4 regions of the Rhizobium sp. BK512 genome follow, and region 1 is predicted to be linked to each of the others. Evidence: riboswitches for the same ligand, from Rfam matches in the RefSeq annotation. Region 1 holds a riboswitch; each other region holds the start of a gene.
The links. Region 1 has a riboswitch for cobalamin ahead of FHX06_RS01195 (ABC transporter substrate-binding protein). Riboswitches for the same ligand answer to the same signal wherever they lie in the genome.
Positions count from the first base shown of each region.

Region 1 (5,960 bases):
GCCATCGGCTTCCCGCGCCGAGGAGGAACAGCAGGAGAGTTGGCGGCTTTTCGTGGCTGATCACAGCCTGCCGGTCGTCCACGCCATCGATCTTGCGAGCGGCAGACAGATCGGCCGCTTCGATCTCAAGGGTTATGCCGCCCTGTCGCTGAGCGACACCGGGCGCACGGTCTTTGCCGTCCAGGGCGAAGAGAATGTCGTTCATGCCATCGATACCGGCATTGCCCTTTCCGATCATGGAGAGCATCGCGATCTCGAGGTGGCGCCGCCGAAGCTGATCGGCGCGACGATAAAGGGCGAGAAGCCGGGCCATGTGGTGACGCATGGCGATGACGTGGCGATTTTCTACGACCGGACCGACCGCTTCGATCTCTTGAAGGAGAGCAGCCTGCTGCAGGAAAAGCCGGAGCCGAAAGCTGTCAACACCATCGCCGCCCATCACGGCGTCGCTGTGCCGATGGGCAATCACCTGCTGGTCTCCGTGCCGAACATGCAGGCGCCGGTCAAGGAGGGCGAACTGCCGCCACGCCTGGGCCTGCGGGTGCTCGACCGGGATGGCCGGCAGATCGGCGATGTCGCGCCCTGCACCGGCCTGCATGGCGAGGCAACCTCCGCCCGCCTCGTCGCCTTCGGTTGCGAGGAAGGCGTGCTCATCGCCCGCCCCAGCGGCGCGGAAGGCCCGAGCGTGGAAATGCTCGCCTATGGCGCATCGCTGCCGCGGGGCAAGGTCTCGACGCTGCTCGGCGGCCGCTCGATGCAGTTCTTCCTCGGCAATTACGGAGAGGACAAGCTGGCGCTGATCGATCCTGATAATACGGACGCACCCTATCGCATCATCGACCTTCCAACGCGTCGCGTCGATTTTGTGCTCGATCCGGCAAAGTTTCAGAATGCCTATATCCTCACCGAAGATGGCAGGCTGCATCTGCTCGATACAGTCAAGGGCGAGATCGTCAGATCGGAAACCGTGACCGAGCCCTACAGCAAGGATGGTCATTGGCGCGATCCGCGTCCGCGGCTGGCCGTTGCCGGCGATGATATCGCCATCACCGATCCCCGTCACAGCTTGATTCGCCTCGTCAGCACGCAGACGCTGAAGGAGGTGCGTACGATCCCCGTCGAGGGCCAGCCCTTCGCGCTTGTCGCCGCCGGCGGCTCGGGCGCCAGTCACTAAGGCGGCCTCGGACCCGACACACTTCGCATTCCGGCGCTTGACGTCGCCCATGGCGGCGTCATAGATCGAGGCGACGGTTCCCCGAAGAGAACTCCGAGGGGAATAATAGGGAACACGGTGAGGACGACCCAAGAGGGACCGAGACCGTGGCTGCCCCCGCAACTGTAAGCGGATTGTCGATCTCGGGGTTGATCGCTTCAGCGATCATGCCCTCGGCCTCAGGGCCGTGCCACTGCGATTTCGCGGGAAGGCAGATGACCGGCACATATTCGCGAGCCAGGAGACCTGCCGTCGATCACGATCCAATCAAGCCGGGCGGGGATGCCCGGACAAGGAGCAGACATGATTGACGAGACCCCTCCCCACCTGCCGCCATCCATCCGTCTCGATTGGACGATCCGCCGCTAGCCTCCCGCTCGCTGGCCATCGTTCGCGCGCCGGCATCCGCTAGCCCTTTTCCTTTGATCGAGAGTTTTCCATGCGACAGCTTCTGAAGAGCTTTTCCCTCGCGCTCGGGCTGGCCGGCTTTGCTGCGCCCGCACTTGCCGCCACCCAATATCCCCTCACCCTCACCAATTGCGGCCAGCAGGTCACCTTCGAAAAGGCACCGGCCAAGATCGTCTCGATCGGCCAGGGCATGACCGAAGTGCTGTTCTCGCTCGGCCTTGCCGACAAGATTGCCGGCACGGCCGTCTGGGTCGGCCCGGTTCTGCCGCAATATGCCGATGTCAACAGCAGGATCAAACGGCTGGCCGACAATGACCCGAGCTTCGAATCCGTCGTCGGCGCGGAGCCCGATCTGGTGGCTGCCGAATTCGAATGGCATGTCGGCACGCAAGGCTCCGTCGGCAAGCGCGAGCAGTTTGGGGATCTCGGCATCAACACCTATGTCGCGCCGGCCGATTGCGTCGCCAAGATCAATACCGACGGCGGCGATGGCGTGCGCAAGGAACTGTTCACGATGGACCTGATCTATCAGGAAATCGCCGAACTCTCCGAGATCTTCGACGTGAAAGACCGCGGCGATGCTGTCATCGCCGACCTGAAGAAGCGGGAGGCCGCGGCCGTTGCCTCTGTTGCCGGTGCTGCGGCAAAGAACCTGCCGGTCGTCTTCTGGTTCTCCAGCAAGGAAGTGAAAGGCGATGCCTTCATCGCCGGCAAGAACAGCGCGCCAGCCTATATCCTGAAGACGCTCGGGGCGAAGAACGTCGTCACGACGGAAGAGGAATGGCCCCTCGTCGGCTGGGAAACGATTTCGCAGGCCAATCCCGCCGTCATCGTCATCGCCACCATGGACCGCCGCCGCTATGCCGCCGATGATCCCAAGGTGAAGGTGGATTTCCTGGAAAACGATCCGGTTACGAAAGAGCTCGATGCCGTCAGGAACAAGCGCTTCATCATGATGGACGCGCAGTCGATGAACCCGACGATCAGAACCATCGACGGCATCGAGACGCTGGCAAAGGGCATCCAGTCCTTCGGTCTGGCCCAGTGAGCCAGGCTGCCTTGCCACAGAGGAAATGGTGGGCGCTTGCCACGCTCACCATCGCCGCCCTCCTCCTGCTCGGTATCATGATCAGTCTCGCCGTATCGATCGGCGAGATATCAATCCCGCTCGCCACCACGGCAGAAGCGGTTTCCAACCGCCTCTTCGGCACGGCATTCGAGCTCAGCCGCATCCATCAGGGCATCGTCTGGGATTACCGCCTCAGCCGCGCGCTGGCGGCGGCCAGTGCCGGCGCATCGCTGGCAGTGTGCGGCACGGTGCTGCAGGCGCTGCTGCGCAATCCGCTTGCCGAACCCTATGTGCTCGGAATTTCAGCCGGCGCCTCCACCGGCGCGGTCTGCGTCATGATATCAGGTCTCGGCTATGGCGTGCTCAGTCTCTCCGGCGGTGCCTTCATCGGCGCCGTCGTCGCCTTTCTGCTGGTCGGCATCCTGGCGGCCGGTGCTGGCGGCACCAGCGAGCGCATCATTCTCTGCGGCGTGGCGGGCTCGCAGCTCTTCAATGCGCTGACCTCCTATATCGTCACGACCTCGGCCAATGCCGAACAGGCGCGTGGCGTGCTCTTCTGGCTCTTGGGGTCGCTTTCCGGCGTGCGCTGGCCGGATGTCTATCTTTCCGTGCCGGTCGCACTGACAGGCTTTGTCGTCTGCCTTGCCCATGTGCGTGCGCTCGATGCCTTCGCCTTTGGCACGGATGCCGCAGCCTCCCTCGGCATCGCCGTGCGCCGCGTACAGTTCACCCTGCTCGGCGTGACAGCGGCGATGACGGCAGGCGTCGTCAGCATTGTGGGCTCAATCGGCTTCGTCGGCCTCGTCATTCCCCATGCCGCCCGCTTTCTCGTCGGCCCCGCACATGGCCGCCTGCTGCCGGCGACAGCGCTCGGCGGGGCGATCTTCATGGTCGGCGCCGACATCGTCTCACGCATCATCATTCCGCAGCAGATCCTGCCGATCGGCGTCGTCACCGCGCTCTTCGGCGCTCCGGCCTTCGCCATCATCCTCTATCGCGTGCGGAGAAGCGCATGACCATCACCGTCGACAAGGTCACCTATGCCGCCGGCAATACCGTCATCGTCAACGGCGTCAGCATATCAGTCGAAAAGGGCAAGGTGCTCGGCCTGCTCGGGCCGAACGGCTCCGGCAAATCCAGCCTGCTGCGCCTGATCTGCCGGCTGCGGCAGGTCAGATCCGGCGTCATCCGCCTCGGCGACGATGATGTCTCCGGCCTTTCGCGCGCCGCCCTTGCCCGCCGCATAGCCTTCGTCGAGCAGCAGACGACGACGGATACGCAGCTCACCGTGCGCGATATCGTCCGCCTCGGCCGCACGCCGCATCGCGGCCTCCTCTCCTCCTGGGCACCTGATGACGATGCCGCGGTCGAAGAAGCACTCGCCCGCGTCGACATGGGCGAACGCGCCGGCCAGCTCTGGCAGACACTGTCTGGCGGCGAGCGGCAACGGGTGCATATTGCGCGGGCGCTGGCCCAGACCCCGAGCGAACTCCTGCTCGACGAGCCGACCAACCATCTCGATATCCAGCACCAGCTCGATATCCTGGCGCTGGTCGCCAAACTCGGCCTCACCTCCATCATCGCGCTGCACGATCTCAATCTGGCAGCGATGTTCTGCGATCACCTGGCCGTGCTGCAGAAGGGCGAGGTCGTGGCAGCAGGCACGCCCGAGGAAGTGCTGACCGAAGCGCTGATCGCCCGCGTCTTCGGCGTGCGTGCCCATATCGAAAAATCACCCGTGCATGGCCGCGCACATATCCAGTATCGGATGGGGTAAGACATGGATGGAGTGAATTTCGATCTTAAGGAAGAAATCCGCGACTACTGGTCGAAACGCTCGGAAACCTTCGACCTCGCCTTCGGCCACAGGATCGCCCCCGGCCCGGAGGCGGACGCCTGGCAGAAGCCGATCCGCAAAGCCCTCGGCCCCGAGCCGAAACGCGTGCTGGAACTTGCCTGCGGCACCGGCGAAGTGACCCGCCTGATCCACGATCTCGGCCATGACGTCACCGCTCTCGATTTCTCCGAAGCGATGCTGAAGGTTGCCCGCGCCAAACACGCCGGCAAGGAGCGCCTGCGCTTCATCCTGGCAGACGCCGAAAACACCCTGGAGCCGGACGCGAGCTATGACGCCATCATCTGCCGCCATCTCGTCTGGACGCTGACCCGGCCGCAAGAAACCTTTCGCGAATGGTTCCGCATCCTCAAGCCCGGCGGCCTGTTGCTTTTCTTCGATGGTGACTGGGCAAGCCCGAAACCGACCGGCCGCGTCGCCAGCCTGCTGATCTCCTGGATCGACCGCCTCATCGGCGCCGACAAGAACTATGACGGCGCACTCAGCACCCGCCACGCCCGCATCATGTCAGCCCTGCCCTTCGGCCAGGGTCTCCGCCCCAACATGCTCCTGCCGCTCTTGAGATCGGCAGGCTTTACAGACATCGCGCTTCATTCCCACGCCCCGATCGCGAGGGCGCAGCGCAGGAATGCCAATCTCCGAAATAGGCTCCGAACCCTCGTCTACCGCCGCTTCATCCTGGCCTGCCGGCGGCCCTGATGCCTGCATTTGCCGCACGCCCATTTCTGGAGGTGTCGCGATTTGCCGAGGTCTGAAGCCAGCCTGTGCCAAATGCCCGCCACCGTAAATGATCGATGCATTTACCGTTGCGTACTTGTCGGACGCCGTCAGCCGTTCAGGATGATCGACGAACGAAGCGGCAGTTCACCTGATGCAGGAAGGGAAAGGTGTTATGGCAAAGACCACCGCGCCCTCATCCGGCAAAAGCAGGCAACGCGCTCTGCCGTTCGCCATTCTGGCGTTTTTCCTTTGTCTGGCCGGATCCTTCCCACGGCACGCGTTTGCCGCTCCGCCTGAATTTCCGGACCGCGAACTGGTGGTCGGCACTAAGGAGGCCCCGCCCTTTGCCATGAAGGGGCCGGATGGCAGTTGGACCGGCCTGTCGATCGAACTCTGGCGCCAGGTCGCGGAAAAACTCGGGCTCAAATATCGGCTGGTCGAGGAACCCTCGGTGCAGCGCCTGATCGAGGCGACGAAGCGCGGCGACTACGATCTCTCCGTCGCCGCCATCACCATCACGGCCGACCGGGAGCGCAATGTCGATTTCTCCCAGCCATTCTACAATACCGGCCTCGGCATCGCCGTCTCCGTCCACAGCACTTCCGTCTGGTACGAAATCACCCAGACGATGACATCCCTCGGCTTCCTGCAGGCGGTCGGCGCCCTCATCGGCATCTCGCTGGCCGTTGGCGCCC
Region 1 is NZ_JACIAS010000001.1:224,466-230,425, forward strand. It holds gene FHX06_RS01190 (metallochaperone AztD) at 1-1,174, shown strand, start outside; cobalamin riboswitch at 1,232-1,482, shown strand; gene FHX06_RS01195 (ABC transporter substrate-binding protein) at 1,653-2,669, shown strand; gene FHX06_RS01200 (iron chelate uptake ABC transporter family permease subunit) at 2,681-3,706, shown strand; gene FHX06_RS01205 (ABC transporter ATP-binding protein) at 3,703-4,467, shown strand; gene FHX06_RS01210 (class I SAM-dependent methyltransferase) at 4,471-5,244, shown strand; gene FHX06_RS01215 (transporter substrate-binding domain-containing protein) at 5,438-5,960, shown strand, end outside.

Region 2 (5,960 bases), on a different contig from region 1:
CCTCTGCTCCGGCGCCTGAGCCGAAAAGCTCCATCACCACGGTCCACACCGAAGCTCCGAAAGCGGCAAGCGCCCCGCCTGCCCCGCAGGTCCAGGTACCGGATCGTCCCTATGATCCCGCCAGCAACAAGGTGCGCCAGGTCGGCCCGCAATTCCTCGCCGGCGATCAGGGCAAGATCGATCTCGCCAATCCCGCGGCATCGGGCCCGCAGCCCCAACAGCAGCAATAATCACGATCTCGGTGCAATAGAAACCGCGCTATCAGCTGGACACGCGATGCTCTCTGAAGGCGGCTGCCAGCGTGCGTAGTGCCGCGCGCGATTTGGCGTCCGTCAGCGTCGAATGCAGCACGATCTCCGAAGACGGCAATGGCGGCAGGCCGAAACGCTCGCTGACTTCGACAGTGCCGACGGGGGCCAGGCGATAGGAGAAGGTCGAGACGGCAAGCCCGGCCGAAACGGCCGCGGTCACAGCCGAAGAGCCGCCGCCGAGGAAGACTTCGGTCCAGGGAATGCCCGCCGCATCAAGCGCGCGGGTGCAGACAGCCCTCACTCCGCAGGTCGGCGATAGTGCTGCAAGACGCAACGGCTCGCCGCGGCGATACTCGAATTGTGGCGTGGCGAACCAGCCGAAATGCTCAGGCCCCAGAACCTCGCCGTCGCGCCGGTCTTCGTCCCTGCGGATGATCGCCGCATCCAGTTCGCCGCGATCGAAAGCTGCAAGCAGGGTGCAGGAATTATCGATCCGCACCTCGATCGTCAGACCCGGATCATGGGCGTTGAGGCGCGCAAGCAGTGTCGGAACCTCCGGCCCGGCCACATGCGCGGCAATGCCGATCGTGAAATGGCGGCGCGACGAAGAGAGTGCCGCAACGGCCCTGTCATGGGCTTCGAGGAATTCCCGTGCGGCCTGTAGAAACACTGCCCCCTGCGCCGAAAGCCGCACCAGCCGGGGTGTGCGTTCGATCAGCCGGTGGCCGAGCCGCTCCTCCAGCCGCTTCAGTTTGACGCTGATCGCTCCTTGCGTGCTGCCGAGTTCGTTGGCGGCGCGGGTGAAACTCTTGTTGTCGGCGATCGCCACGAAGGCCTGAACGGAATCGACATCGAGCATGGTTGAAACCAATCATTCGAATTTGTTGTGTCTGAAATATGTAATCATCCAATTCTGTAATGATCAAGTCCCGCCTATGCTGACGCAAATGGACCACAGCGGATGTCACGTTGTGCGCCTCAACGTCGAAAGGCCAAAACATGCCCCCTGATTCCCATTCATCCCCTCGTGCGCGGGGCATCATTGCCCTGCTGGCTGCCTGTCTCTCCTCGCTGATGTTCGGCCTCGAAATATCGAGCGTGCCGGCAATCCTGCCCACTTTGGAAAAAGTGCTTCACGCCGATTTCAGTGCCCTGCAATGGATCATGAACGCCTATACGATCGCCGTTACGACGGTGCTGATGGCCGCAGGCACACTGGCCGACCGCTACGGCCGCAAGCGCGTCTTCCTGATCGGCATTGCCGTCTTCGGCCTCACCTCGCTGATTGCCGGCCTCGCGCAGGATGTTTCGCTGCTGATCGTTGCTCGTTTTCTGCAGGGAATGAGCGGCGGCTTCATGCTGATCTGCCAGGTAGCCGTGCTCTCCCATCAATTCCAAGAGGGCCGCGCCCGTAGTATCGCCTTCGGCTGGTGGGGCATCATTTTCGGCATCGGCCTGGGCTTCGGCCCGATCGTCGGCGTCGGCATCGTGGCGGTGGCCGGATGGCAATGGGTATTCCTCATCCATGCCGTGCTGGCGGCTGTGACAATCGCTCTCGCGCTGACGGGAATTCAGGAATCGCGTGATCCTGCAGCCGGACGGCTCGATATCGCCGGCATCGCTACCCTTTCGCTGGCGGTCTTCTGCCTTGCCTTCTTCATCACCCAGGGGCCTGCTCTCGGTTTTGCGAGCCCGGCTGCGCTTGGCATTATCGGACTTGGTGCCGCAAGCCTCGTCGCCTTCGTCGTTGCCGAAAAGCTGAACCCGCGACCGATGTTCGATGCCTCGGTGTTCCGCATCCGCACCTTCTCGGGCGCCATTGTCGGTTCGGCCGCCATGAATATCAGCTTCTGGCCTTTCATGATCTATTTGCCGATCTGGTATGAAGCCGGCCTCGGTTACGGCAGTGTGGCCGCCGGCATCGCCTTGCTGGCCTATACGCTGCCGACGCTGGTCGTGCCGCCGCTTGCCGAGCAGCTTATGCTGCGCTACCGGCCGGGTATCATCATTCCCGGCGGCCTTTTCACCATCGGGCTCGGCTTCCTGCTGATGAAGTCAGGCAGCGCCGCCGCCGCGCCAAGCTGGCTGACGATGCTGCCCGGCGCGCTGCTTGCCGGCATCGGGCTTGGCTTCACCAATACCCCGGTCACCAACACGACAACCGGTGCGGTATCCAGCGACCGCGCCGGCATGGCCTCCGGCATCGACATGAGCGCCCGGATGATCTCGCTCGCGATCAACATCGCAGTCATGGGCTTCATCCTGTTCAGTGGTGTGCTCTCCCATCTGAAGAGCGCCTTGCCGAACTCGATGGACGCAGGCGATCTGCGCCTGCTTGCCGAACGGATCTCCGCCGGCAGCATCGCCGCCCTGCCTGATATTCCCGCCGAGACGGTGCATGATGCGCTGGTCGCAGGCTTCGGCGGTGTCATGCTCTATGGAGCGATCGGCGTCTGGATTCTCGCTGCTGCGAGCTTCCTCACCTTTGGCCATTGGAGAACACCGGCCTGCCCCAAGGATTGCAGCACCCAGCCGGCCGAGTGAAGCACACCCGCGCCGGCTCAAACCGGCGCTGCCTCGCCTTCCACCTGCCCCCAGCCGTCATGGAAAACCAGCTCTTCCAGCGCCACCCGCTGCCGCCAGCCTTTGACCGCCAGTTCCGGCTCCTCGTAGAGCCGGTCGACGAAGCCGGCGCAGAGCCAGGCGACCACTTCGATATGATCGGGAATGCCAAGTATCTCCTTGAGGTCGCCCTCGCGAAAGATGCTGACCCAGCCGATGCCGACGCCTTCGGCACGGGCCGCGAGCCACAGGTTCTGGATGGCGCAGACGGTGGAATAGCTGTCCATGCGCGGATTATGCGTGCGTCCCAGCACGACGCTGCCGCTGCGGGTGGGATCGCAGGTCACGCAGATGCCGAGCGGCGCCTGGACAATGCCTTCGAGCTTCAGTGAACGATACTTTTCCTGCCGCTCGCCGTTGAACATGCGGGCCGCTTCCTCATTCGCCCCGAGGAACGCATCGCGCACGCGCGCCCTCACCTCGGCGCTTTTCACCAGAATGAAATTCCACGGCTGCATGAAACCGACCGAAGGCGCGTGGTGCGCCGCCGTCAAAAGCCGCGTCACCAGATCGTCCGGCAAGGGATCGGGCAGGAACTGGCTGCGCACGTCGCGCCGCGTCATGATCGCGTGATAGACGGCCTCGCGTTCGGCCGCAGAAAAGCTGGATGCCGGACAAACGGCATCATCAATGGGTCGCATCGTCAAATCCCCAACAACGCAACCGCCCGCCGTCCGCGCGGGTTGGGTCTATCTTGCCAGGCCGGTCTTCTGACTCGGCGTCCTTCGCTTCGCCGCTGCCTTCCCGGCCGCAAGGCCAGTGGCGTAGTTTGAACGGCGAGCGTCAGCCTTACAGCGTTGGGCACGTTCCGGTCTTCCACCGGATTCCCGATTCTCCCGCTGGTGACAGCGGGCACCTGACAGGGCGATCTATGGCGCGGAAAGGGCATGGCCGCAAGCCACATGCGACATTCATTTCGTGGACAGGTTGAAAATGCTGGCCTAGAACGAGACCCTGATCCGAGCGGCGCCATTGGCGTCGAATCCCTTCTCCTTGCATCCCGGTTGCCCGTGTCCCGCTTAACGCCGATGATCCTTGCGGTCGCCCTGTTCATGGAACAGATGGATTCGACCGTGATCGCCACCAGCCTGCCGGCTATAGCGGCCGATATCGGCACTTCGCCGATCGCGCTGAAGCTTGCGGTAACCAGCTACCTTGTGGCGCTTGCGATCTTCATTCCGATCAGCGGCTGGATGTCGGATCGCTTCGGCGCGCGCAACATTTTCCGTCTGGCAATCTCCGTTTTCATGGCCGGTTCGATCGCCTGCGCCTTTTCCAATTCCATCGCAGCCTTCGTCATTTCCCGGCTCATCCAGGGCGCCGGCGGCTCGATGATGACGCCGGTCGGACGGCTGCTTCTGGTGCGCGGCACGCCACGTCACCAGCTGGTGAATGCCATGGCGTGGCTCACCATACCCGCTCTTATCGGCCCGATCATGGGCCCGCCGATCGGCGGCTTCCTGACGACCTATCTCAGCTGGCACTGGATCTTCTGGATCAATGTGCCGATCGGCATTATCGGCATTGCGCTGGTCACCCGCTTCCTGCCGGCAATTGAGCCGCGCAGCCCGAAGCCGATGGATTTTCCGGGTTTCTTCCTGTCCGGGATCGGCTTTGCCGGCTTCGTCTTCGGCATATCCGTCATCAGCCTGCCCGCCGTTCCCGTCATCTACGGCTATGTCACAGTCGCGGTCGGCGTCCTCTCCGGCATCCTGTATTTCGTCCATGCCAGGCGCACGCCGCATCCGTTGCTTGATCCGAAAATGTTCCGCTACCCGATGTTTCGGGCGGCGATCCTCGGCGCCTCGAATTTCCGCATGGGGCTCGGCGCGCTGCCCTTCCTCATGCCGTTGATGCTGCAGCTCGGTTTCGGCCTGACACCGCTGCAGTCTGGCTCTGTCACCTTCGTCAGCGCACTCGGCTCCATGGGTTCGAAATTCGCCGCAACCCGCACCTATAACGCCTTCGGCTTCCGCAACGTCATCGCGCTCACTACCTTCCTTGCCGCAATCTTCCTCGGTGTGAACGGCCTCTTCACTGCTCAAACGCCGATCTATCTCATCATGGGCTCTCTTCTCGTCGGCGGACTGCTGCGCTCCATGGCCTTCTCGGGTGTCAACGCCATGGCCTTCGGGGATGTCGACGAGGCCGACAGCAGTCAGGCGACGGCCATCAATGCCGTGGCGCAGCGCATCTCCATGGCCATGGGTGTTGCAGTCGCAGGGACGATCCTGGAAGTGTCCGCCAGCTTCCACGGCGGCCAACTTACGGTCACCGATTTCCATATCGCCTTCTTCATCGTGGCAGGGATTTCCTCACTCGCCTGCATCACTTTCCTGCGCCTGCCCGCCAATGCAGGCGATGACATGACGACACGCCGCGGCAAGCATGGACATGCCGAAGCGGCTGCGCCGGAAGATGCCCAGAGAGAGGCAATGGCCGAAAGCCGATAAAACTTCACAGGCCTGTCATTTTTCCTCACAGAATCCACGTGACAATTCCAATTCGCATGTCTACATAGGCGGCATGTCGATTTCGTCCGTTTACGCATCGCGATTTTATTCGTACCGCTGCTTCCAGCGGATGCGGGTCTGTGCGTAACCGAAACTAACGCGACGACACACCCGAACAGCCGCTAGTCAACCTGGCGGCTTTTTTGTTCCGCCACGGTATGACCAAACAGGAGAGCATACCGTGACTGACACTATTGATGATCTGCGCATCGTCGAGATCACCCCGCTGACCAAGCCTGCCGATATTATCAAGGAAATCCCGCGTGACCGAGCGGTGACCGAGACCGTGACCGGCACGCGCGACACGATCCACAATATCCTGACGGGCAAGGACGACCGCCAGCTGGTCATCATCGGTCCCTGCTCGATCCATGATCCGGCAGCCGCCCGCGAATACGCGTCCCGTCTCGTCGAGCAGCGACGACGCCTCTCCGGCGATCTCGAAATCGTCATGCGCGTCTATTTCGAAAAGCCCCGCACCACCGTCGGCTGGAAGGGTTTGATGAACGACCCGCATCTCGACGGCAGCTACCGCATTGAGGAAGGCCTGCGCCTCGCCCGCCGCCTGCTGCTC
Region 2 is NZ_JACIAS010000002.1:467,501-473,460, reverse strand. It holds gene FHX06_RS08290 (DUF2865 domain-containing protein) at 1-230, shown strand, start outside; gene FHX06_RS08285 (LysR family transcriptional regulator) at 262-1,110, opposite strand; gene FHX06_RS08280 (MFS transporter) at 1,251-2,795, shown strand; gene bluB (5,6-dimethylbenzimidazole synthase) at 2,813-3,514, opposite strand; cobalamin riboswitch at 3,556-3,748, opposite strand; gene FHX06_RS08270 (MFS transporter) at 3,902-5,326, shown strand; gene FHX06_RS08265 (3-deoxy-7-phosphoheptulonate synthase) at 5,568-5,960, shown strand, end outside.
Region 2: it holds a riboswitch for cobalamin, as region 1 does, so the genes downstream of both, bluB (5,6-dimethylbenzimidazole synthase) here and FHX06_RS01195 (ABC transporter substrate-binding protein) in region 1, are expected to answer to the same signal.

Region 3 (5,960 bases), on a different contig from region 1:
CAGCCTCTCAGGCCGTTGCCTCTCGAGCGGCTTCTCCACGTGTGCATGATCTCAAAGTTAGGCAGCGGGTCGCGGCAATCGATGAGACGATGATGACGCGGAGCAGCGGTTTTGCCGAGCGGACCAGCCTGCAGGAGCGCAAGCTTTGCCTGCCGCTCTTCCCGACAACGACGATCGGCTCCTTCCCGCAGACATCCAATGTGCGCAAGTCCCGCTCGGCCTTCGCAAAGGGTACGATCAGCGAGGCGGACTACGATGCGTTCCTGAAAAAGGAGACCGAAGCGGCGATCCGTTGGCAGGAGGAAATCGGTCTCGACGTGCTCGTCCACGGGGAATTCGAGCGCAACGACATGGTGCAGTATTTCGGTGAGCAGCTTTCCGGTTTCGCCTTTACGCAACATGCCTGGGTGCAGAGCTACGGTTCACGCTATGTCCGCCCGCCTATCATCTTCGGCGATGTCTCTCGGCCGAAGCCGATGACAGTCGAGTGGTGGCGCTACGCGCAGTCGCTGACGGACAAGCCGGTCAAGGGAATGCTGACCGGGCCGGTGACGATCCTCAACTGGTCCTTCGTGCGTGATGATCTTTCTCGCGCGGATGTCAGCCGGCAGATCGCTCTGGCGATCCGCGACGAAGTGATCGATCTCGAAAAGGCGGGTGCTGCGATGATCCAGATCGACGAGGCCGCTCTCCGTGAGGGTCTGCCATTGCGCAAGGCCGACTGGAAGACCTATCTCGACTGGGCGGTCGAGAGTTTTCGCCTTTGCGCATCCGGTGTTTCCGACGAGACGCAGATCCATACGCATATGTGCTATTCGGAGTTCAACCAGATCATCGATGCCATCGCCGCGATGGATGCCGATGTGATCTCGATCGAGACTTCACGATCGAAGATGGAACTGCTGGAGGCTTTCCGCAGCTACAAATATCCGAACGAGATCGGCCCCGGCGTCTACGACATCCATTCGCCCCGCGTTCCCGAGGTCGCCGAGATGACGGAGCTCCTGACGCTGGCGCGGAAGCGTCTGACGGACGGACAGCTATGGATCAATCCGGATTGCGGATTGAAGACACGCAAGTGGGAAGAGGTTCGCCCGGCACTCGTCAACATGGTTGCCGCCGCTCGGCAGTTGCGTAATGCCGCACCGCCGACACGCGCCTGAGCGCCTAATCGATTCCTGGAGAGCCGGCTATGGGCCGGCTCTTTCCGACGCGGCCTTCTCTACAGGCTGCTTTCGTTAACCATTCATTAACCACGTTTTTCACAGGAATGCAGCGATTTCAAACATGCCGTAACGCGATGCGCAAACCATCCGTTGACGCAAACCGGGATTCGAGTACTATATCTAGTGTTCAAGGTTCCTTCGATTCGTGAGGGTCGGGGGCTAAGATGGGAATACGGTGCGTCTCGCCATGACGGCGCGACAAAGCCGGAGCTGCCCCCGCAACTGTAAGCGGCGAGCAACTGTCCGATTTCAGGTCACTGAGGCATGAAGCTTTGGGAAGGCTGGGGGCAGGGTGCTTCGACCCGCGAGCCAGGAGACCTGCCTTGAACGAGGTATCCACGGGCGGGGTGTCCGGAAGGTCGCGTATACGCAGGCGGATCAAATCCGCGCCTGTTGCGCTGCCCCCGAATGTCCGCTGAACACTTCGGGATTGAAGTCATGTTGAAAGCATTAAAACCGCCGCCCGCGCAGATCGTGCGGGGGAGAGTGTTCGGCGTGTAAAGCGCCAACTTTGTCAGATCAATACCAAGCATTCCCTCGGACGCCGCAAGGCGCCCGATCCTAGTTCTGCGTCTGGAATCCATTGACATCACGAGGAACATGATGAGCGTTACCGTTTACAGCAAGCCTGCCTGCGTACAGTGCACCGCTACCTACCGCGCCCTCGACCGTTTGGGCGTCGACTACCAGATCATCGATATCTCCGAGGATGCCGACGCGCTCGATCGCGTGCGCGGCATGGGCTACATGCAGGTTCCGGTCGTCGTTGCCGGCGAGAACCACTGGGCGGGCTTCCGTCCCGACATGATCAGCGCGCTCTCCTGACCGGAGAAAAGCGGTGGGCCTGATCGTCTATTATTCCAGCCGGTCCGAAAATACCCATCGTTTCGTCGAGAGGCTGGGACTGCGCGCGGCGCGCATTCCCGCTGGCGCTGAAGACATCCACATTCGCGAACCCTATGTGCTGATCTCGCCCACCTATTGCGGGGACGGCGGCAAAGGGGCCGTGCCCAAGCAGGTAATCCGTTTCCTCAATGATGCGGAAAACCGCTCCAACATCCGCGGCGTGATTGCTGCGGGCAACAGCAATTTCGGCGAGACCTACGGGCTTGCCGGCGACGTAATCTCGCAAAAATGCCAGGTACCTTACCTCTACCGGTTCGAGCTCCTGGGGACTGCCGAGGATGTCGCCAATGTCAAAGACGGGATGGGACGATTTTGGACACGGGGACAAATCTGACGCGGGATGCGGGCGTCAAGCCGCTCAAGGCCGTGGAAGCGCTGGATTATCACGCGCTGAACGCGATGCTGAACCTCTATGATGATGAGGGCAAGATCCAGCTCGACAAGGACCGCATGGCGGCCAAGCAGTATTTCCTGCAGCATGTGAACCAGAACACGGTGTTCTTCCATAATCTCCGGGAGAAGCTCGATTATCTGGTAACTGAAGGCTATTACGAGCAGGAAGTGCTCGACCAGTATTCCTTCAATTTCGTCCGCGACCTGTTCGACGAAGCCTATGCCAAGAAGTTCCGGTTCCCGACCTTCCTCGGCGCCTTCAAATATTACACCAGCTACACGCTGAAGACTTTCGACGGAAAGCGCTACCTGGAGCGCTATGAAGATCGTATCTGCATGGTGGCGCTCGCGCTCGCCAGAGGCAATGAACAGCTTGCCCGCGATCTGATGGAAGAGATCATCTCCGGCCGTTTCCAGCCGGCAACGCCAACCTTCCTCAATGCCGGCAAGAAGCAGCGTGGCGAACTCGTCTCCTGCTTCCTGCTGCGTGTCGAAGACAATATGGAATCGATCGGTCGCTCCATCAATTCGGCGCTGCAGCTGTCCAAGCGTGGCGGAGGCGTTGCGCTGTCCTTGACGAACATCCGCGAGGCCGGTGCGCCGATCAAGCAGATCGAAAACCAGTCTTCCGGCATCATCCCCGTCATGAAGCTGCTCGAAGACTCGTTCTCCTACGCCAACCAGCTTGGTGCGCGGCAGGGGGCAGGTGCCGTCTATCTCAATGCGCACCACCCCGATATCATGCGCTTCCTCGATACCAAGCGCGAAAATGCCGATGAGAAGATCCGCATCAAGACGCTATCGCTCGGCGTCGTCGTGCCTGACATCACCTTCGACCTCGCCAAGAACAATGAGGATATGTACCTCTTCTCGCCCTATGACGTGGAGCGGGTCTATGGCGTCCCCTTCACCGAGATATCGGTGACTGAAAAGTATCGCGAGATGGTGGCGGATGCCCGTATCACCAAGAAGAAGATCAAGGCCCGCGAATTCTTCCAGGTGATCGCCGAAATACAGTTCGAGAGCGGCTATCCCTACATCATGTTCGAAGACACGGTGAACCGCGCAAACCCGATCGCCGGCCGCATCAGCATGAGCAACCTCTGCTCGGAAATCCTACAGGTGAGCGAGGCCAGCGAATTCAACGACGACCTTTCCTACAAGACGATGGGCAAGGATATTTCCTGCAATCTCGGCTCGCTGAATATCGCCATGGCGATGGATTCATCCGATTTCGGCAAGACGATCGAAACCTCGATCCGCGCGCTGACGGCCGTTTCCGACATGAGCCATATCTCTTCGGTGCCTTCGATCGAGAAGGGCAATGACGACAGCCATGCGATCGGCTTGGGACAGATGAACCTGCATGGCTATCTTGCCCGCGAGCGCATCCATTACGGTTCGGAAGAAGGCGTCGATTTCACCAATATCTACTTCTACACGGTGACCTATCACGCTCTGCGTGCATCCAACCGCCTGGCGGTCGAGCATGGCGCAAGTTTCAAGGGCTTCGAGAATTCGAAATATGCCTCAGGTGACTATTTCGACAAATATACCGGGCAGGAGTGGAAGCCGGCGACCGAGAAGGTGCAGGCGCTGTTCGATGACGCCGGCATTCATATCCCGACGCAGGAAGACTGGCTGGAATTGAAGAAGGTCGTCATGGCCTCCGGGCTCTATAACCAGAACCTGCAGGCGGTGCCGCCGACGGGCTCGATCTCCTACATCAATCACTCCACCTCCTCGATCCACCCGATCGTCTCGAAGATCGAGATCCGCAAGGAAGGCAAGATCGGCCGCGTCTATTATCCGGCGCCGTTCATGACCAACGACAATCTCGATTATTACGAGGATGCGTACGAGATCGGCGCGGAAAAGATCATTGATACTTATGCGGCTGCCACCCAGCATGTCGACCAGGGCCTGTCGCTGACGCTGTTCTTCCGCGACACTGCAACGACGCGCGACATCAACCGCGCCCAGATCCATGCCTGGAAGAAGGGCATCAAGACAATCTATTACATCCGCCTTCGCCAGATGGCGCTGTCCGGCACCGAGGTGCAGGGCTGCGTCTCCTGCACGCTATAACCGACCGGAGAAAACCATGAACATGCAAGTCAAGCCGGTCAGCCGCGTGCGCGCCATCAACTGGAACCGCATCGAGGACGACAAGGATCTCGAGGTCTGGAACCGTCTGACCGGCAATTTCTGGCTGCCGGAAAAGGTGCCGCTGTCGAACGACATTCCGTCGTGGGGAACGCTGACGCCGGTCGAGCAGCAGCTGACGATCCGCGTCTTCACCGGGCTGACGTTGCTCGACACGATCCAGAATGGTGTCGGCTCCGTGAAGCTGATGGCGGATGCGGTCACCCCGCATGAGGAAGCAGTGCTTTCCAACATCTCCTTCATGGAAGCGGTGCATGCACGCTCCTATTCCTCGATCTTCTCCACGCTCTGCCTCACGCCCGACGTCGACGATGCCTATCGGTGGTCGGAAGAGAATGAGTTCCTGCAGAAGAAGTCGGCGCTGATCATGGAGCACTATGCGTCCGGCGATCCCTTGAAGAAGAAGGTCGCAAGTGTCTTCCTCGAGAGCTTCCTCTTCTATTCCGGTTTCTATCTGCCGATGTACTGGTCAAGCCGCGCCAAGCTCACCAACACCGCCGACATGATCCGCCTCATTATCAGAGACGAGGCCGTGCATGGCTATTATATCGGCTACAAGTTTCAGCGCGGACTGGAAAAACTCTCAGAAGAGCGCCGGCAGGAGATCAAGGACTTCGCCTTCGATCTGCTCCTCGAACTCTACGACAACGAGGCTAGATATACGGAAGCGCTCTATGATGGCGTTGGGCTGACGGAGGACGTCAAGAAGTTCCTGCATTACAACGCCAACAAGGCGTTGATGAACCTCGGGTACGAAGCGCTGTTTCCGGCCGAAGCCTGCAAGGTCAATCCGGCAATCCTGTCTGCGCTTTCGCCGAATGCCGACGAGAACCACGACTTCTTCTCGGGTTCCGGCTCCTCCTATGTCATCGGCAAGGCGGTGGCGACCGAGGACGAAGACTGGGATTTCTGAGGTTTATCTTTACGAAGCCTCTTATCATTCGGCCCGCTATCGCCCACATTCAGCCCGATGTGTTCGTTGAATGTGGCGTAGCGGGAGTTTTTCATGAGGCCCTCTTTCGAAGCGACTGATCCGGCAAGCGAAGCTGCCGAAGGTGTCTGGCCAATCCGCAGGCGTCGAATTCTCGATTGGCTGATCAACGAGACCCGCGGTGAACGTTTCATCGACAATATCCTGGTGGAGATGTGCAAGCGGCTGTTGGCGGCTGGCGTACCGGTGAACCGCTCCAGCCTGCATTTCCGCACCAACCATCCGCAATGGATCGGCGCCCGCATCCTGTGGGTGGAAGGCATGGAAGAGGCGAAGAT
Region 3 is NZ_JACIAS010000010.1:297,300-303,259, reverse strand. It holds gene metE (5-methyltetrahydropteroyltriglutamate--homocysteine S-methyltransferase) at 1-1,163, shown strand, start outside; cobalamin riboswitch at 1,340-1,567, shown strand; gene nrdH (glutaredoxin-like protein NrdH) at 1,830-2,051, shown strand; gene nrdI (class Ib ribonucleoside-diphosphate reductase assembly flavoprotein NrdI) at 2,065-2,466, shown strand; gene nrdE (class 1b ribonucleoside-diphosphate reductase subunit alpha) at 2,445-4,613, shown strand; gene nrdF (class 1b ribonucleoside-diphosphate reductase subunit beta) at 4,630-5,604, shown strand; gene FHX06_RS30495 (adenylate/guanylate cyclase domain-containing protein) at 5,698-5,960, shown strand, end outside.
Region 3: it holds a riboswitch for cobalamin, as region 1 does, so the genes downstream of both, nrdH (glutaredoxin-like protein NrdH) here and FHX06_RS01195 (ABC transporter substrate-binding protein) in region 1, are expected to answer to the same signal.

Region 4 (5,960 bases), 160 kb from region 1:
CCGAGCACGGCGGCGTGGACGAGCGCAACTTCGAGAAAACGCCGACATTTCATCTGCTGAGCCGCGGTGAGAGAGCGGGGCGCTGGAGCTTAGCCAAGGGAGAGGGTCTCGAGTACCCGCGGCTCAAGGAATTCGCCCTTGCCGGAGCGACCGATCACGTGGTCAGCATTTTCGAGTTTCCGAAGGAGGTCGCGTTGCGCGGCTTCAGCCTCGCGCTGACCAGCGACGCATCGGGTGGATTTTCCGACGAGCAGCTGAGGACGGTCGCAGAGCTTATTCCGGCTCTGGGGCTCGCCTGCTACCGCATGGCCGCATCGAAAACCGCTGCCGATATTCTGGCCGTCTACACGGGCGCCAGGACAAGCGCACGCATCCTTGCGGGCGAGGCTCAGAGAGGCAAGGGCGGATCCATCAGTGCTGCGGTCCTGCTTGCAGATCTCAGGAATTTCACGGCATTGACCGACGTCTATGAGCCGGGCGAAATCGCTGGGTTTCTGGATGCGCATTTCGAGCTGATCGGCAGGCATGTCGAGGAAAATTCCGGGGAGATCCTCAAGTTCATGGGCGACAGCGTGCTGGCGATCTTTCCGACCGGCAGCGAAGAGGGGGATGATCCCGAAAAGGCTTGCCGCGCAGCACTCGCCTCGGCCCGGAACATGCTGAAGGCCAACGAGGCACTGAACCGGGAGCGGGCAGGCAACGGTGGACCTGACATCGGTGTGGACGTCGTCCTGCATCTCGGAGAAGTGTTTTACGGAAATATCGGCGCCCGCGGCAGGCTCGACTTCACCGTGATCGGCAGGGCCGTCAACGAGGCCTCGCGGATCGAGAAACTCTGCGGCGAACTTGGCCAGCCGCTTCTGATGTCGGAAAGCTTCGCGGCTGCCTGCGGTGTCGCCTGCGAACGCCTGGGATCGTTCGAGTTGCGCGGCGTTTCGAGGAAGGCCGACGTGTTCAAGCTTGCGGATCCGATCGTGGCATCGGCTCGAAAATCGGCGGCAAAGGCCTCAGATCTCGCCTGACACCTCGCGGCGCCGGCGGTCGAGTTCTTCGCTGTAGCGGCGCAGCGTGTGGCTTTCGCTGAGCTGGCCGATCACCTTGCGCTCGATGAGGTTGTTGACGACGGCAAGCGCTTCGCTTTCCGTCTTGTCGAAGATCGCGGCCGCCTGTTTGGCATTCATCTGCGGCTGCAGGAAATCGTTCTTATAGCGGATGAAATCACCGAGATTCTGGGCTTCGTCCTGCGCGCTGGTGGGGTTTGCGTAGATTTCCGGCACGAGCACGAGGCCGGCATATTTGTCGCCCTCATCGACGAGGATGACACGCTGCGTCGAGCCGATGGGGAAAGCCTCCCTGAATGCGTCCAGCGTTATTCCGAGTCTTGCGGTCTTCACGTCTGAACGCATCAGCTTGTCGACGGTGAGATTGCGGATCCAGCCGACATCATGGGCGCTGCGGATGCTTTCGCCGCGCAAGTGAAAGCGCCATGTGGCGAAGGAGTAGCCGAAGGTCGTGCGCACCACGAGCGAGGAGGTGATGACGGCTGCGAGCACCAGTGCGGTGATCGGAAAGTCGCCGGTGATCTCCAGCGCCAGGAAGGTCATGGTCAGCGGCCCGCCAATGACGGCGACGGCGAGCGAGCTCATGCCGACCACGGCATAGATCACGGGCGTCAGCGTCGCATCGGCGAAATAGGGGGCGGAATAGGCAAAGAGCTTGCCGAGCAGCGCGCCCATGAAAAGCGAGGCGAAGAACAGGCCGCCCCTGAAGCCGGAGCCGATGGAGACGGCGGATGCCACCGACTTCAGAAGGAAGAGACCGATCAGCGCGGGGATCGTGATCTCGTGGGAGAGGTTCAGATGCAGCGCGCCGTGGCCGGCGGCCAGCACCTGCGGCGAGACCAGCGCCAGCAGGCCGACGACGATGCCGCCGAGCGCCGGGCGGAAGGGCAGCGCGATGGCGCTCTTGCGCGCCAATTCCTCTACGAAGGAGACGCCCTGCATGATGAGGATGCCTACGCCGGCGCAGAAGGCGCCGAGCGCAATGGCCGGCACGTAGTCTGCCGGCTGTACAGCGCCGAAACTGCCGACATCGATGATGAAATCGCTGCCAGCAAGAAGGCGCGCAACAAGAGTTGCGACAAGCGCTGAGACGACGACAGGCGTCAGCGACATAATGGTGTAGGTGCCGATGATAAGCTCGAAGGCGTAGAAGGCGCCGGTCAGCGGCGCATTGAAGGCGGCGGCGATGGCGCCGGCTGCGCCGCAGCCGACGAGCACACGCAGGTCCGCGCGGCGCAGCTGCAGCTTCAGGCCGAATTTCGAGGCGATGCCGGCCGCAAGCTGCGTATAACCGGCTTCCAGGCCGACGGATGCGCCGAAGCCGTTGGAAACGAGGTTCTGGATCGCGACAAGGATGCTGTCCGTCAGCGACAGGCGGCCGCCATGCAGCGCATTGGCCTCGATCGGGTCGACCATCGGCTTTTTGCGCCATTTGGCGAGAATGAAGAGCAAGAGCCCGAGAAGCATGCCGCCGGCTACCGGGGCCGACATCAGCAGAAACTTGCTGTCGATCTGCGAGGCGCTGAGCCTCGTCGTGCCGTCTATGCCGAAGATCAGGCTGTGCATCTCTTCCGAGGCATAGCTCATGGCTGAGACCGCAAGCCCCGATACGATGCCGACAAGCGCGCCGGCAAAGACCATGCCCATTTCGCTGTGGCGAATGAGCGCGCGCAGGCGCCCCGGATCGAAGGCGGTGCCTAGAGGGCCGAGGCGGCGAATGTGCATTCGGGAGAGCATCATGGGGAAATTAGGCGGCAAGAATAGGGGTCAAGGGCGGAGCCGGCATCCGCATGAGCGGCAATTGCGGCAAAAAACCGGCCGGGCCGTAAAGTTTTTGTGACGTAAGCCTTTGATTAAAGACGATAATATCGGTAGTGTAAGTCGAGATGAACATGAGCGGGACGTTGCGCGGCAATTGACATGGGGGTTGCACGCGCCTAACCATGAATCCACATAATGGATGGTTCCGGATCGGCAAACGCCTTCCGGATTAAAAGGGAATGTGACGGGGCGGACCCAAGCCGGGCGCCTTCATCACAGCCGACCCCGCGACTGTAGAGCAGTCAGGGTCTTCCATCCGGCATTTGGATTGCGGCGCCGACAGTCTTGCATTCTGCAAGCGGGCAAGGCGGACAAGTGCCGGAAAAGCCACTGGAAATGCATCGTGATCAGCCGGGGCAGGACGCCTCTAATTCTACGAATCGTCCGCCTTTTCACGAGATGCAGCCGGGAAGGCGAGGCGGATCCGCTGGCACGATAAGGGGCGACCGAGCGGTCGCCCCTGTCGCGGCCGATAACTGCGAGCCAGGAGACCTGCTATCCGTGCCGGGCATAATGCCCAATTTGGGCGCTTTGCCCGCTGCCAGCACGGAGGTTGTCTTGGCTGAAGGATGTTATTCAGCGCTGCCTCTGGTGGTGCGATATGGGCGCGGTGTTCCGCCGCCCCTCTGTGATGAGCTTCTGGCGCAGGCCGTTTTCTCTTCCCTGATTCCTGTGACAAGCACAGGAATGAGGGGTGCGGCGAAGGCCGTGCCCATCCTCAACGGACGGTGCTGTCATGACCACCACCTTCATCCTCGGCGGCGCTCGCTCCGGCAAATCCCGCTTCGCCGAAAATCTTATTGCCACGAGCGGTCTCGAGCGCCATTACATCGCCACCGGCCGCGCCTGGGACGACGAGATGCAGGCGCGCATCGACCAGCACAGGGCCGATCGCGGCCCCTCCTGGACGACGCATGAGGAACCGCTCGATCTCACCGAGCGCCTGACCGCCATCGACGCGGAGGGCAGGGCCATCCTCGTCGATTGCCTGACGCTGTGGCTCACCAATCTGATGATGGAGGGGCGCGATATCGCCGCCCAGTCTGCCGCCCTTGCTGGCTTTCTGCCTCATGCTAAGGCGCGGCTCGTCATCGTTTCCAATGAAGTCGGCCTCGGCATCGTGCCCGAGAACCGCATGGCGCGGGAATTTCGCGACCATGCAGGCCGGCTGCACCAGATGATCGCGGCTTCGGCCGAGGATGTTTATTTTATCGCAGCGGGTCTGCCGCTGAAAATGAAGGGTTAGTTCCATGCAGCAGAAAATCCCCGCAACCGTCATCACCGGCTTTCTCGGCGCCGGCAAGACGACGATGATCCGCAACCTGCTCACCAATGCCGGCGGCAAGAAGATCGCGCTGATCATCAACGAGTTCGGCGATCTCGGCGTCGATGGTGACGTGCTGAAGGGCTGCGGTGCGGAAAACTGCACCGAGGACGACATCATCGAGCTCACCAATGGCTGCATCTGCTGCACCGTTGCCGACGATTTCATTCCGACCATGACCAAGCTTCTGGAGCGCGACCAGCGCCCTGACCATATCGTCATCGAAACCTCGGGCCTTGCCCTGCCGCAGCCGCTCGTCGCCGCCTTCAACTGGCCGGATATCCGCAGCGAAGTCACCGTCGATGGCGTCATCACCGTGGTCGATAGTGCGGCCGTTGCTGCCGGTCGTTTTGCCGATGACCACGATGCCGTCGATGCGCGCCGTGTCGAGGATGAATCGCTCGATCATGAAAGCCCGATCGAGGAACTTTTCGAGGATCAGCTGACCTGCGCCGACCTGATCGTGCTCAACAAGACCGATTTGATCGACGCGGACGGGCTTGGCCGCGTGAAGAGCGAAGTCGCCTCGCGCATTGCCCGCAAGCCTGTCATGATCGAAGCGAAGAACGGCGAGGTGCCGGCAAGCGTGCTGCTCGGCCTCGGCATCGGCACGGAAGACGATATCGTCAACCGCAAGTCCCATCACGAGCTGGAGCATGAGGATGGCGAGCCGCACGACCACGATGAATTCGACAGTTTCGTCGTCGAACTCGGCGCTGTCTCGGATACGGCAGGTTTCGTCGAGAAGCTGAAGGGCATCATCGCCGAGCATGACGTGCTGCGCCTGAAGGGCTTCATCGATGTCTCCGGCAAGCCGATGCGCCTGCAGCTACAGGCCGTGGGTGCCCGCATCGACCAGTATTTCGACCGTGCCTGGGCGCCGGGTGAGGCCCGCAATACGCGTCTCGTCGTCATCGGTCTGCACGAGATGGATCAGGACGCAGTGCGCAAGGCGATCGAAGCGCTCGTCCGAGGGTAAACAATGCATCTGCTTCTCGCTCAACAGGGGACGATCAGCTACGGGGACGAGGCGATCGACCTCGGCCAGTCGCCCGGCGATATCCTGTTCCTGTCCGCTGCCGATACCGAGCTTGCGGCGATTGCCGCGGCCCATAGCGGCAGAGAAGGAGGCTATTCGCTGAGGCTTGCGAGCCTGATGAGCCTGAAGCACCCGATGTCGGTCGATGCCTATGTGGAGCGGACGGCGCGGCATGCGAAGCTGATCATCGTGCGGGCGCTCGGCGGGGCGAGCTATTTCCACTATGCGCTGGAGGCGCTGCATGCGATCGCGGCGCGCAGCGGTGCGCTGATTGCGGTGCTGCCGGGGGATTCGAAGCCGGATGCCGGGCTGACGCCGTTTTCCAATGTGGCGCTGGATGATCTGAATGCGCTCTGGGCCTATCTGATCGAGGGCGGGGATGCCAATGCACGGGGCTTTCTGGCCTATGCGGCGGCGATGCTCTCGGGAGAGGAGAAGCCGGCGCCGGCTGTGCCGCTGATGAAGGCCGGGATCTGGTGGCCGGGGCGGGGGCTTGTTGGGGTCGAGGAGTGGCGGAAGCTCACCGGTTCTGTCTTCTCCCCAGCGGGGAGAAGATGCCCGGCAGGGCAGATGAGGGGGGCGAGCGACGGAGAGAGCGAGCAACAGGAGCACGATTTCGAGGTTTGTGGAGTGGCCCCCTCATCCGACCCTTCGGGCCACCGACCGGGGTCGAGCCACGGGTCTCGACCCGTCCTCCGGACCCCCGCTGGGGAGA
Region 4 is NZ_JACIAS010000001.1:383,728-389,687, reverse strand. It holds gene FHX06_RS02035 (adenylate/guanylate cyclase domain-containing protein) at 1-1,022, shown strand, start outside; gene FHX06_RS02030 (chloride channel protein) at 1,008-2,798, opposite strand; cobalamin riboswitch at 3,006-3,397, shown strand; gene cobU (bifunctional adenosylcobinamide kinase/adenosylcobinamide-phosphate guanylyltransferase) at 3,619-4,128, shown strand; gene cobW (cobalamin biosynthesis protein CobW) at 4,133-5,185, shown strand; gene cobN (cobaltochelatase subunit CobN) at 5,189-5,960, shown strand, end outside.
Region 4: it holds a riboswitch for cobalamin, as region 1 does, so the genes downstream of both, cobU (bifunctional adenosylcobinamide kinase/adenosylcobinamide-phosphate guanylyltransferase) here and FHX06_RS01195 (ABC transporter substrate-binding protein) in region 1, are expected to answer to the same signal.